Regions from separate parts of the Phyllobacterium ifriqiyense genome, predicted to be linked through region 2. Evidence: predicted binding sites of a transcription regulator. Region 2 holds the regulator's gene; each other region holds the start of a gene.

Region 1 (4,248 bases), 2.3 Mb from region 2:
CGCCGTCCTGCTCAAGTTCCGGAGCCTTTACGCGCAGGATTTCTGAAGCGTTGCGCATTTTTGCTGCGCTTTCAGAATCGCGTGAGCCAAAGTTCGAATGTGAGAGCAAGGCAGCTTTAGGCTCAATGCCAAAGCGTCGGATTTCGTTCGCAGCAAGGACGGTTTTTTCCGCGATCTCTTCCGCAGTCGGATCGATACTAACATAGGTGTCGGTAAGGAAGAGCACGCCGCGCTGTGAGATGAGCAGGCTGAGGGCGGAGAAATTACGGATGCCTTCTGACTTGCCGATAATGAGCTCGACATTGCGCAAGTGCCGCTCAAAGCGACCTTCAAGACCACAGATCATGGCATCGGCTTCGCCACGCACGATGGCAAGCGCTGCAATAACGGTGCCGCTGGCGCGAACCATTGTGCGAGCAACCTCCGGTGTCGTGCCGCGTCGCCCTGTCAGGCTAACGAGCAGATCAACATAGTCGCGATAGCGGGGATCGTCTTCCGGATCGATAATATCGAAATCCTGTCCAATCTTGATTTTCAAGCCGTAGCGTTGAAGGCGCGTTTCGATGACCTGGGGACGACCGATAAGTGTTGGAATGGCGATACCTTCTTCCAGCACCACCTGAGCTGCGCGCAATACGCGCTCATCCTCACCATCCGCATAGATGACGCGCTTCTTCTCGGCGGTTTTTGCCGCAGTGAAGATTGGCTTCATGATAAGGCCGGAGCGGAACACGAAGCGGTTTAGCCGGTCGAGATAAGCGTCGAAATCTTCAATGGGACGTTCAGCAACGCCAGTTTCCATCGCTGCCTTTGCCACCGCTGGCGCAATGCGCAGAATAAGACGCGGATCGAACGGCGAAGGAATCAGGTAGTTGGGGCCGAATGTCGGTGTTTCGCCAGAATAGGCGCGGGCTGCAACATCCGATGGCTCTTCACGGGCAAGGGCGGCGATGGCCTGAACTGCCGCCATTTTCATTTCTTCGTTGATCGCACTTGCGCCGCAGTCGAGCGCGCCACGGAAAATATAGGGGAAGCAAAGAACGTTGTTGACCTGATTTGGGAAGTCCGAACGGCCCGTGCAGATCATGGCATCAGCACGTGCTGCGCGGGCCACTTCGGGCATGATTTCCGGATTTGGATTGGCAAGCGCCATAATCAACGGATTGGGTGCCATCTGCTTGAGAAGTTCAGGTTTCAACACGCCCGCTGCCGACAGACCAAGAAACACATCAGCACCACCGATAACGTCGGCAAGAACGCGCGCATCGGTCTTTTGCACATAGACAGACTTCCAGCGGTCCATCAGCGTGTTACGGCCCTCATAGACCACACCATCCAGATCGCAGACCCAGATATTCTTGCGGTCCGCACCAAGCTTGACGAGAAGATTGAGGCAGGCAAGTGCTGCGGCACCGGCACCGGAAGCCACGATTTTGACCTTGGAAAGATCTTTGCCGGCAAGCTCCATGCCGTTGATGATCGCAGCGGCAACAATGATCGCCGTGCCGTGCTGATCGTCATGAAATACCGGAATATTCATCTTCTCACGAAGCTGCTCTTCAACTTCGAAACATTCCGGTGCTTTGATATCTTCGAGGTTTATGCCGCCGAAAGTGGGTTCCAAGGCAGCAACAACGTCAACAATCTTGTTGATTTCCTGCGCGTCAATCTCAATGTCGAATACGTCGATATTCGCAAATTTCTTGAACAGGACGGCCTTGCCCTCCATCACTGGTTTGGAGGCCAGCGGTCCGATATTGCCAAGGCCAAGCACGGCAGTGCCGTTTGAAATAACGGCAACCAGATTGGCGCGACTTGTGTAATCGGCAGCGGTAGACGGGTTGGCGTGAATGGCAAGGCAGGGCGCGGCAACGCCGGGAGAATAGGCAAGGGCAAGATCACGCTGGTTGCCAAGCGGCTTTGTCGTCTGAATTTCCAGCTTACCCGGCGTGGGAAAGCGGTGATAAAACAGCGCGCTTTCGTCAAGTTCTGAATTGCCGGGCGTATTGTCCTGGGCCATGAATTGCTTCCTTCCGGAGTATCGGTCTGGGTCGTCGTCTGATATCTATCTTGAGGCATAAATGAACATAGATTTGATACAAGTCTTTATCGTTCAAATCTGCATTTTTCCTTGCCGTCATAAGACTGTGACATGAATCGGGTTTGTGTCGCGCAGAAGACGCGTTTGCGTCAGCGCGATACGGAGATCCGCATCATGGTCGAGGCCGAGCCTAAAAAGTTCCGCACGCTGTTTCTGTCCGATATCCATCTTGGCTCAAAAGGCGCTAAGGCTAGCTTTTTGCTGGACTTTTTGAAGCACCATGATGCCGAAACCATCTATCTCGTCGGCGATATTGTCGATGGTTGGCGTCTTCGCCGGTCATGGCACTGGCCTCAGGAACATAATGATATTGTGCAAAAGCTCCTGCGCAAAAGCCGCAAAGGTGCGACAATTCATTATGTCGCCGGCAATCACGATGAATTTCTGCGTGACTTCCAGGGCACGCATTTCGGCGGCATTGAAGTCACCGACCGCCTGATGCACGAAACGGCTGATGGCCGTAAGTTTCTGGTGATTCATGGCGACCAGTTCGATGTGGTTGTGCGCAATGCCCGCCACATCGCCTATCTGGGTGACTGGGCCTATGATGCAGCGCTTGCTATCAATACCGTGATGAACAAGGTGCGCCGCCGTCTTGGTCTGCGCTATTGGTCCTTCTCCGCATGGGCCAAATTCCGCGTCAAGAAAGCGGTCAATTTCATCGGTTCGTTCCAGACAGTTGTTTCCGACGAGGCGCGGCGTATCGGTGCCGATGGTGTTATCTGTGGACACATTCACCATGCGACCATCGAACAGATAGACGGTATCGAATATATCAACACGGGCGACTGGGTGGAAAGCTGTACGGCTATCGTCGAACATTTTGACGGAAGGATGGAACTTCTATCCTGGACACATCTCATCAGCGAGCATGCAGGCTTCGCGCCGGTGATCCAGATTGCCGATAAGCGGCCAAAGGCGGCGAATGCAGCGTGACGAGATTAAACGGCTCGTCATCGTTTCGGATGCCTGGCATCCGCAAGTCAATGGTGTCGTGCGAACCCTGACCAAAGTACGCGAGCAGATGGAGGCGCGGGGCTTTGAGGTGACGATCATCTCCCCGGCCGACTATCATTCTGTGCCTTGCCCGACCTATCCGGAAATCCGGCTTGCGTTGACACTGCCATCGGCGGTCAAGGCACGGATTGAGGCCATACAACCGGCCTATGTCCATATCGCGACGGAAGGTCCGCTGGGCATGATGGCGCGCCGCACGTGCATCAAGAATAACTGGCGTTTTACCACAAGCTTTCATACCCGTTTTCCTGAATATCTGCGCAAGCGCTTGCCGGTCCCGCTGTCATGGTCCTATGGCTGGCTGCGGCGCTTCCACAATGCTGCTGAATCCTGCCTTGTACCAACGCAGTCAATTCATGATGAGCTGATTGTGCGGGGATTTGAAACCCTGAAGGTGTGGACGCGGGGCGTAGACCGGGAATTGTTCCGGCCGCAACCAGACGTTGATCTGCACTTGCAACGACCGGTTTTCATCTGTGTAGGGCGGGTCGCTATCGAGAAGAATCTCGAAGCTTTCCTGTCGCTGGATTTGCCGGGCACGAAGCTGATAGTCGGTAATGGTCCCGACCTCGAAAATCTGAAACGCAAATATCCAAAGGCCGTTTTTGCAGGCAAGCATGAAGGTGAGGCGCTGGCACGCTTCTATGCGGGGGCGGATGTCTTCGTCTTTCCAAGCCGGACCGACACGTTCGGGCTGGTGCTACTTGAGGCTATAGCCTCCGGTCTGCCGGTCGCAGCCTATCCTGTGCCGGGATCTAAGGATGTCATCAACGCAACCGGCGCTGGGGTTCTCTCCGAGGACTTGGGAGAGGCGGCTCTGGCTGCTCTTGCGATGGGCCGCGTCGACCCCGAAGCGACGTTGCAGGGATTCAGCTGGGAAGCCTGCGCCGATATTTTCGAAAGTATCCTGACAAGGATCGGCGTCTCGCGCGAAGTGCCCGGTCATACGGTCAAATCCCGCCAGACTATTTCGGCGCGGTAGTTTCTATGGTTAAAATCTGGTTGGTTATAACCGCTGTTCCAGCCAATTGATCATAGATCGGGTCCCGTCTTTCAACGATCGATATTATGATCCAGAGGTACCAAGCCAGCATCAGAAGTAATGACACGATTATGGGTGTCATCGTAAG
Region 2 (4,248 bases):
TCGGCATGGTATTCCAGAAGCCAAATCCATTTCCGAAGTCGATCTTCGAAAATGTTGCCTATGGCCCGCGCATTCATGGTCTTGTCAAAAGCAAGAGTCATCTCGACGAAATCGTGGAAAAAAGCCTGCAGCGTGCAGGCCTGTTTGCGGAAGTGAAAGACCGTCTGCATGAATCTGGCACCGGTCTTTCCGGCGGACAGCAGCAGCGTCTTTGCATCGCGCGCGCCATTGCGGTCAGCCCGGAAGTGATTTTGATGGACGAGCCTTGCTCGGCGCTTGATCCTATCGCGACGGCAAAGGTTGAAGAACTGATCGACGAATTGCGCCAGAACTACACGATCGTCATCGTCACACACTCAATGCAGCAGGCGGCACGCGTGTCGCAACGCACGGCAATGTTCCATCTTGGAAATATTGTTGAAGTCGGTGACACTGAAATGATGTTTACCAGCCCTACCGAAAAGCGCACGCAGGACTACATTACCGGACGTTTCGGTTGATCTCACGGGAAGAGGGTTAGACAATGACTGACACAGCACAACACACCGTCCGCTCTTATGACGATGAACTGAAGTTTCTGACGCACAAGATTGCAGAGATGGGCGGACATGCGGAGCGCATGGTCGAACAGGCTGTGTCGGCCATGGTCAATTCGGACAATGCGCTTGCCCAGCGCGTGATCTCTGATGACCTTATCCTCGACGCCGGTCAGCGCGAGATTGACGAAAAGGCGATCACCATCATCGGCAAGCGCCAGCCAATGGCGATCGACTTGCGCGAAGTAATCGGCACGATCCGCATTTCATCCGATCTTGAGCGTATCGGCGATCTTGGCAAGAACATTGCCAAGCGTGTCGTAGCTGTCAACGATACGCGCCAGACGCTCTCTGTCTATCGCGGCCTGCAGACCATCGCAGAACTGGCATTGACACAACTTAAGGATGTTCTCGACGCTTATGCGACACGCTCGGTGGCACAGGTCAATATCGTCCGTGAACGCGATGATGAGATTGATGCGCTTTACACGTCGCTGTTCCGCGAACTCCTGACCTATATGATGGAAGATCCGCGCAATATATCCGCTTGCACGCATCTTTTGTTCTGCGCCAAGAATATTGAGCGCATCGGTGACCATGCCACCAATATCGCCGAGACGGTCTATTACATTGTAACGGGAACACAGCTTCCGGCGGAACGCCCGAAGGAAGATCAGTCGCATACCGTTATTCTTGACGAGCCAGTAACGCCATAATTGCCGGAAGCAGACCATGCCTATAGCTCCCAGAATCACAGTCGTTGAAGACGAAGATGCCCTCAGTGTTCTCCTGCGTTATAATCTGGAGGCAGAAGGCTATATTGTCGAAACCATCAGCCGTGGTGACGAAGCCGAAATCGCCTTGCGCGAAAAGGTGCCGGATCTGCTGATCCTCGATTGGATGCTTCCAGGCCTTTCCGGTATTGAACTTTGCCGCCGCCTGCGTGCTCGGCGCGAGACAGAAATCCTGCCGATCATCATGTTGACCGCGCGCGGTGAAGAAAGCGAGCGTGTTCGCGGTCTTTCAACCGGTGCGGATGATTACATGGTCAAGCCGTTCTCGACACCGGAATTGCTGGCACGCATCAAGTCCATGCTACGCCGGGTCAATCCAAGTCTCTTGTCGCATGTGTTGAGCTTTGGAGATCTGAAACTTGACCGCGAACAGCACAGGGTTTTCCGCAAAGAGCGTGAACTCAAGCTCGGACCGACAGAATTCCGCCTGCTGGAATTCCTGATGCAGTCTCCAGGCCGGGTGTTCTCGCGCGGACAGCTCCTGGACAATGTATGGGGCGCGGATATTTACGTCGATGACCGCACGGTTGACGTGCATGTTGGCCGTTTGCGCAAGGCAATCAATATTGGCAGATCGCTTGATCCGATCCGGACCGTGCGCGGTGCAGGCTATTCCTTCGGATAGGATTAAAGCGCGTTTTTCTTTATCGAATTTCTGTCTCGGCCGGGAACAGAATCGGCGTTATATGAGCCAATTTGCGCTAGAGATGGCTTGCGCAAATGACCGGTAGTCTCATTTAAACAGAACTGCTTCTACCGGACAAAAAGCGCGGTGTTCCGAAAAGGGCTATTCGGCGGCAATCAGCGGGAAGTTTGTTGTTGGTAGCGGATCTGGCTCGACCAATGTCTCCAGAAGTGGCCGTTGGATAGCTGTGCCGCCATTGATCTCCAAAATATGCGTATAGAAGTTTTCGCCGGAAACCGAGCGTGGCGCTTCGATCTCATGCATCACGCTGATAACGGTGGTTCCGGCACAATGATCCTTGATGGCCTGATGGAAGGCGATCTTGGAGTCCGGGTCCAGCGCGCCGGTTGCTTCATCAAGAAACAAAACCGCAGGCTTGTGCAGCAATATGCGCGCAAGCACCAGTTTCTGCTTCTGGCCACCCGACAGGAGCTGGTCCCAAGACGTGCCATCGCGGCATTCTTCACCAAGGTTTTCAATAAAGTCGCCCATGCCGGCGCGGTGCAGGGCGGCCGCAACGGAGGAATCGCCAAAACGGCTTTCATCCATTGGGAGGCATACGAGCTGTTTCAGCGACACGCCGGGAAGTTTGACCTCCTGCGCCGCATACATTGTTGCCGCATCTTTCGGGTAAAAGATTTCACCACGGCCATAGCCCCAAAGCCCGTTCATTGCTTTGAGCAAACAGGTTTTTCCACTACCGGAATCACCCTTGATGTAAGCCCATTGGCCCTTGCGCAACCGCATATTTCCAAGTGTGAGAAAAGCTTTGGCCTCGCTGTCGCGATGCATCAATTCAAGTCCCCGCACCGAGACGCCAAAGGCTTCATGCTGTGTGGCAAATTTGAACTCGCTGACACCTGTGGACCGATAATATTCCGAGGGCTGGCTGACACGCTCGACCGCTTGGGCCAATTCGGTAACGCGCCGTGCATTTGCCTTCAAATTGGCAATTGCGGGCATGACATGGATAAACCAGGAGCATTCATTGATCATCGAACCAACAAGCTCGGAACCGGTAATATAGTTCTTGAAGCTGATGGTATTACCCATATAGGGCAGAAGACCGGGTATATAGGCGACAATACGGGCGGAAAAGAAATTGTAGATCGAGGTGAACGACATATAGCAGGCATCGAACACATTGAAACGCCCCCAATTATTGTCGACGCTTCTGTAGAGCTTGTCATTTAACGACTTTTGAACAGTCTCGCCATTGGCAGCGGCAACCTGAAAGCTGCGGCGCAACAATGTGGTCAGCTCACTTCTGTAACTGCCTTCGGATTGCTGCATGGCGAGGGTGAGTTTTTCAAGAGCGCGGCCAATACGCATAGCAATCCATGTGCTGACCGGCACGTAGAGCGCAATGGCCGTAAAGGCCAGCGTGGCACTGCCATAATCTCCAAGAAAATCAAGGCCGGGTATTGGCGTTGAAAGTTCAATGAGTTTCTGGCCCACGAAAAGAATGGACATTGTGACGCCCAGCACGCCCATGGCCAGGCCAATGGCGCCGCCGGTCATTCCCTTGATGGATTCCTGAATGCGCTGGTCGATATTGTCGGGAGTCTGCTCCGCCGAACTTCCCTGCTGCAAATGATAATGTGTGTGCTGTTCATCAAGCAGCGCCTCACCGAAGCGGCCATTGAGCCAGCCGCGCCATTTACGATGCAAGGTTGTCGAAAGGAGATGACGGACACCGATGAAGCCAATTTCCTTGACTGCAACAATTGCAACGAGAATACCGGCATTTGCGAGGATCACATTGAGCGGATTAACGACAAAAGGGTCGTGTATATCGACCAGCGAGTTGATCAACTCGCCCGACGCCATCGCCATCCAGACGCTGGCCTTGCTGGCTGCGGCGGTCAAAAGCGCAATGGCGATTGTCAGCGTCCAGGCTTCAACCCAGCGCTCGGAGGTCCAGTACGCCCTAAGCAGTCCCCAGAAGCTGCACATTGATGCCAATGCGGAGTTTCCGTTGACGGGAGATGATTTCCCAACTGACTTGGTGCCTGATTGCAAGAGATTGCCCCGGTTTGATTCCAATTACAGTAACACAATGTTACGCATTGCAACAAACCGTGGTTAAAATGGGGTTAAAATTTGCGAATATGATGAGCGATCAGATTTCGCCGGACACGTGTCGGCGTTGCCGGTCGAGCTCTTCACTGTATCGCCGCAGCGTGTGGCTTTCGCTCAAAAGCCCGACGACCTTCAGTTCCACAATGTCATT
Region 3 (4,248 bases), on a different contig from region 2:
CGTATATCGCGACTGAGAATATCGGTAGCAAGATAATGCTCGCCCGGATCGGACGGTGCGGATTTTGCAGAGCGTGCAATATCCAGAAACATGGCGCCAGCCTGAAGATGACGAGCAGTTTCCTGCTGAACTGCCGGGATTGCTTTTGCAAAATCCCCGGCAAGTTTGCGGTCGAGAAATTTGGGTGTCGAATAATCTTCCGCGTCCTCAGCATCAGTACGACCGATCCGCGCCAATACGCTCTCAAACACGCCGACGAAAGGAAAGAGCAACGCCGTATTGAATACGTTGAAGAATGTGGAATAAAGACCAACGGCAACCGGAACAAGCGGGAAAGTTTCCTTGCCCTCCACGACCACAGGAACGCCCGGATCGCCCCCAAACCACTGCATCGCCCAAGCAAGAACTTCGATCGAGACGAAGAACAGTGGCACGGTGATACACACGCCGATAATATTGAATGACATATGCGCATAAGCGGCGCGTTTGGCATTCTTGGACAAGTTCAGGGATGCTATCCAGGAGGTAATTGTGGTTCCGAGATCTGCGCCCAGAGAAAAGGCGACCGCAGTGGTCCAGTCAAGCACACCGGCAGCGCCCAACCCCATGACAATACCGATTGTAGCCGATGATGAGTGGATCATCGCGGTCACACCAGCTGCGATAAGAACGCACTTGATCAGGTTGAAATAAGAGTCTGCCTGGAGGGTGGAAAGAACCGACATCACTTCCGGGATATTTCGGAGCGGTCTTAGACCACCGGTCATCAGGTTCAACCCGTAGAAAATCAGGGCAAAGCCCATGCAGGCAAGCGCGATGTTACGCACCTTGTCGTTTTTCGAAAAACAATAGACCAACGAAAAAAGGCCGGCAAAGATCAGACCGAGCGGCCCAAGAGGGAGCGCAATCAGGCCATTGCCAAGGGTGGTACCGATATTCGCTCCCATGATGACGCTGATGGCAGGCCTCAATCCAACCACCCCGGCGTTCACCAGGCCCACCACCATAACAGTCATCGCCGTTGATGACTGGATGACACCTGTTATGAGTGTGCCGGCCACAACACCTTTTATCGGCGTTCCTGCGGCTTTGGCCAGAAATGCCCGCATCTTGTTGACGGAAAGTGCCTGGATGCCATTCGACATGAATTCCAGACCAAGCATGAATATTCCGAGCCCGCCGATCACCGGCACGAGAATATCCTTGAAAATATCTATATCCATTGCGTCTTATCCCCATAGCGCCAAGGCGCGGTCCATTGATCTGCCTGCATTCCCCTTGCAGGCATGCTTAACTTTCATTGCGTTGAGGAGCCGATCAGCCAATATTGCTTTATCCGGCTCACCAGAGGTTCCGATAAAGGCACATAACGCAGGGCCTGCGCATCGCGGCCGCCGCTCTCAAATGCCAGGCGGAAATAGTCATGGACACGGCGATAGCGACTAGGTGAACGACCCTCTATTGGCACGACTGCATAAGTGGCTCCACAGATGGGGTATGTGGCTTCGCCGGGTTGGTCAGTAAGGGATAAGGCAAAGTCCTCCGCCTTCGTCCAGTCGACTGCCGCTTGAGCTGCCCTGACGCCCTCCGGACCGGGCAGAACGAATTTGCCCGACTTGTTCTTGATGGCGGCAACCGTCAGATCGGCCCGTTCGACCTGCCCATATTCCGCATAGGCAATAGCGCCCTTTGTGGCTTTCACGGCAAGGATGAGGTCTTGCGTTCCTTCGACACCGGTTCCCCACGGCCAGGCTATCAGCGTGTCCGCCCCGTATTTCGCTTTCCACTCATCATTGGCGGTGGAAAGATAGTTCGTAAACATATAGGTAGTGCCGGATCCATCCTTGCGATGGATCGGAGTGATCTTGACGTCCGGGAGATTCAGTTCCGGATTTAGCTGCTTTATCGCCGGGTCAGACCATGATTGTACTTTGCCAAGATAGATGTCTGCGAGAAGCGGACCCGATAGATTCAACCGGCCAATGCCTTCCAGATTGATTGCGATGGCAACGCTGCCCAACACAATCGGAAATTGCTGGCGGCCATGTTTGACAAGTTCCGCATGCGATAAAGGAACGTCCGTTGCCGCAAAATCCATTTCCGGCTGGCTGAGTCGCATGACACCTGCAAGTGATCCTACCAATTCATAGTCTACCGTCCAGTCCGGCGAGGTGAAATCTCCGCCATCCGTGCGGGATGCTTTGTAGTTTTCAGCCCATTTCGCAATAATCGGAGCCGCAAATGTCGAGCCAGCGCCCGCGGATAGGTTCCGCTTGGGCTGGTGAGCACAACAAAAGACTTATGACCAAAAGTGCCGACCCGACAAAGTCAAAGGCGGCTGGTCTTGTTGGGCAGATACGCAATAACAGACGTTCCATTGTCAAGACCTCACGATCACTGTCACTGTAAGATCGACGCGTGTCCCGAACCACCGGTAGACGATGGATGCAGAGACGTCCGACTGACGCTCCGAAAAAATAATCGTACTTTTTCAGTATCTCCGTTTCTTGAAACATTAATGACATCTCCCATTCTTCTCGAAGAATCGGATTCTTGTTGGGACCATCATCAGGATTGGCAGCCGCCTGTCATTCAACTGACACGTCGAGGAGATTTACATTGCTCGACTACGAAGGCCACATTCCGCAGGAGATTTAGATGTCCGACAGCGCAGGCGATACCGCTCCCAAGAACAAGGTCGCGATCGTGACAGGATCAACAAGTGGCATAGGCATGGGCATAGCCCGCCGCTTGGCAGCGCAAGGGGTGAACATCGTGATCAATGGCCTCGGTGATGCGTCTGTTATCGAGGCAGAAAGGGCGGCCATTGAAACCGAGTTCTCGGTGCGGTGTCTGTACTCGCCAGCAAACATGCTATCCGGCTCCGAAATTTCCGGCATGGTACAGCTTGCAGTCGAAGTGCTTGGTTCATGCGATATCCTGATCAACAATGCAGGTATTCAGCATGTGGCACCGATCGACGAGTTTCCGGACGAGAAGTGGGACGCGATCCTGCAGATAAATCTTGTCGCTGCCTTCCATGCCATCAAGGCGGTCATTCCCCCGATGAAGGCGCGCGGATGGGGCCGGATCATCAACATTGCGTCTGCACATGCCCTGGTCGCATCCCCCTACAAATCCGCCTACGTGGCCGCCAAGCACGGCATTGCCGGTCTGACGAAGACCGCAGCCCTGGAGGTTGCGGCAAACCGGATAACAGTGAACGCGATCTGCCCCGGATATGTCTGGACACCCTTGGTTGAAGCGCAGATCCCGGGCACCATGGCCGCTCGCGGCATGACCAAGGAACAGGTGATCCACGATGTGCTTTTGGAAGCGCAGCCTACGAAGGAGTTCGTAACAATCGATCAGGTAGCGGCGCTTGCGGCATTTCTGTGTTCGCCCGAGACCGCTTCGATCACTGGTGCGATCATTCCCATCGACGGTGGATGGACGGCACATTGAACAATGCTTTCGTAGCTATTCAAGGGACAGACCAAATGAAAACTGAAGATGTTCGCCACGCCTACGCAATGCCCTTGACCAACCCGGCTTATCCGCCCGGACCCTATCGGTTCACAGACCGGGAATATGTCATCATCACCTACCGAACCGATATTGACGCCTTGCGACAGGTTGTTCCCGAACCACTAGAAATCGTCGAGCCGATCGTGAAATATGAATTTATCAAGATGCCGGATTCAACGGGCTTTGGCGATTACGTCGAGTCCGGACAGGTTATCCCGGTGCGATTTGATGGGAAGGACGGCGTCTATGTCCACGCCATGTACCTTGATGATGATGCCCCGATCGCCGGTGGACGTGAAATCTGGGGCTTCCCCAAAAAGCTTGCCTATCCGAAGCTTGTCCATGAAGGCGAAGTGATCGTCGGGACCCTTCATTACGGTTCGGTGCTTTGCGCAACGGCGACCATGGGCTACAAACATCATGCAGTCGATAAAGCCGCAATTGCCAGGTCTCTCAAGCAGCCTAATTTTCTCGTCAAAATCATACCGCATGTCGACGCCACCCCGCGCATATGCGAACTGGTTCAGTATCACCTTGAGGACATTACCGTGAAAGGTGCCTGGTCAGGCCCAGCCGAACTCGAGCTTCATCGCCATGTCATTGCCGATGTCGCCCGGCTACCGGTTCTGGAAGTCATCGGCGCGGTGCATTTCCTTGCCGATCTAACCTTGGGCATGGGCAAAGTCGTTCATGATTATTTGAGCGATCCGGTTTGAATCG

The links. The regulator PhoB, encoded in region 2, activates phosphate uptake and scavenging genes when phosphate is short. The targets are predictions, from matches to a motif close to TGTCATNNANCTGTCAT.
Region 1: the regulator PhoB is predicted to act here: its motif matches at 2,136-2,152, upstream of QFZ34_RS22305 (UDP-2,3-diacylglucosamine diphosphatase).
Region 3: the regulator PhoB is predicted to act here: its motif matches at 2,508-2,524, upstream of pstS (phosphate ABC transporter substrate-binding protein PstS).

What each region holds. Positions count from the first base shown of each region.
Region 1 covers NZ_JAUSZT010000003.1:3,010,957-3,015,204, reverse strand. Annotated here, with positions in the region: gene QFZ34_RS22310 (NADP-dependent malic enzyme) at 1-2,020, opposite strand, end outside; gene QFZ34_RS22305 (UDP-2,3-diacylglucosamine diphosphatase) at 2,216-3,037, shown strand; gene QFZ34_RS22300 (glycosyltransferase family 4 protein) at 3,027-4,100, shown strand; gene QFZ34_RS22295 (RDD family protein) at 4,084-4,248, opposite strand, start outside.
Region 2 covers NZ_JAUSZT010000003.1:744,331-748,578, reverse strand. Annotated here, with positions in the region: gene pstB (phosphate ABC transporter ATP-binding protein PstB) at 1-500, shown strand, start outside; gene phoU (phosphate signaling complex protein PhoU) at 524-1,252, shown strand; gene phoB (phosphate regulon transcriptional regulator PhoB) at 1,269-1,955, shown strand; gene QFZ34_RS11170 (ABC transporter ATP-binding protein/permease) at 2,118-3,971, opposite strand; gene QFZ34_RS11165 (chloride channel protein) at 4,138-4,248, opposite strand, start outside.
Region 3 covers NZ_JAUSZT010000002.1:148,010-152,257, reverse strand. Annotated here, with positions in the region: gene QFZ34_RS02365 (Na/Pi cotransporter family protein) at 1-1,223, opposite strand, end outside; gene pstS (phosphate ABC transporter substrate-binding protein PstS) at 1,298-2,227, opposite strand; gene QFZ34_RS02355 (3-hydroxybutyrate dehydrogenase) at 2,659-3,465, shown strand; gene QFZ34_RS02350 (acetoacetate decarboxylase) at 3,501-4,244, shown strand.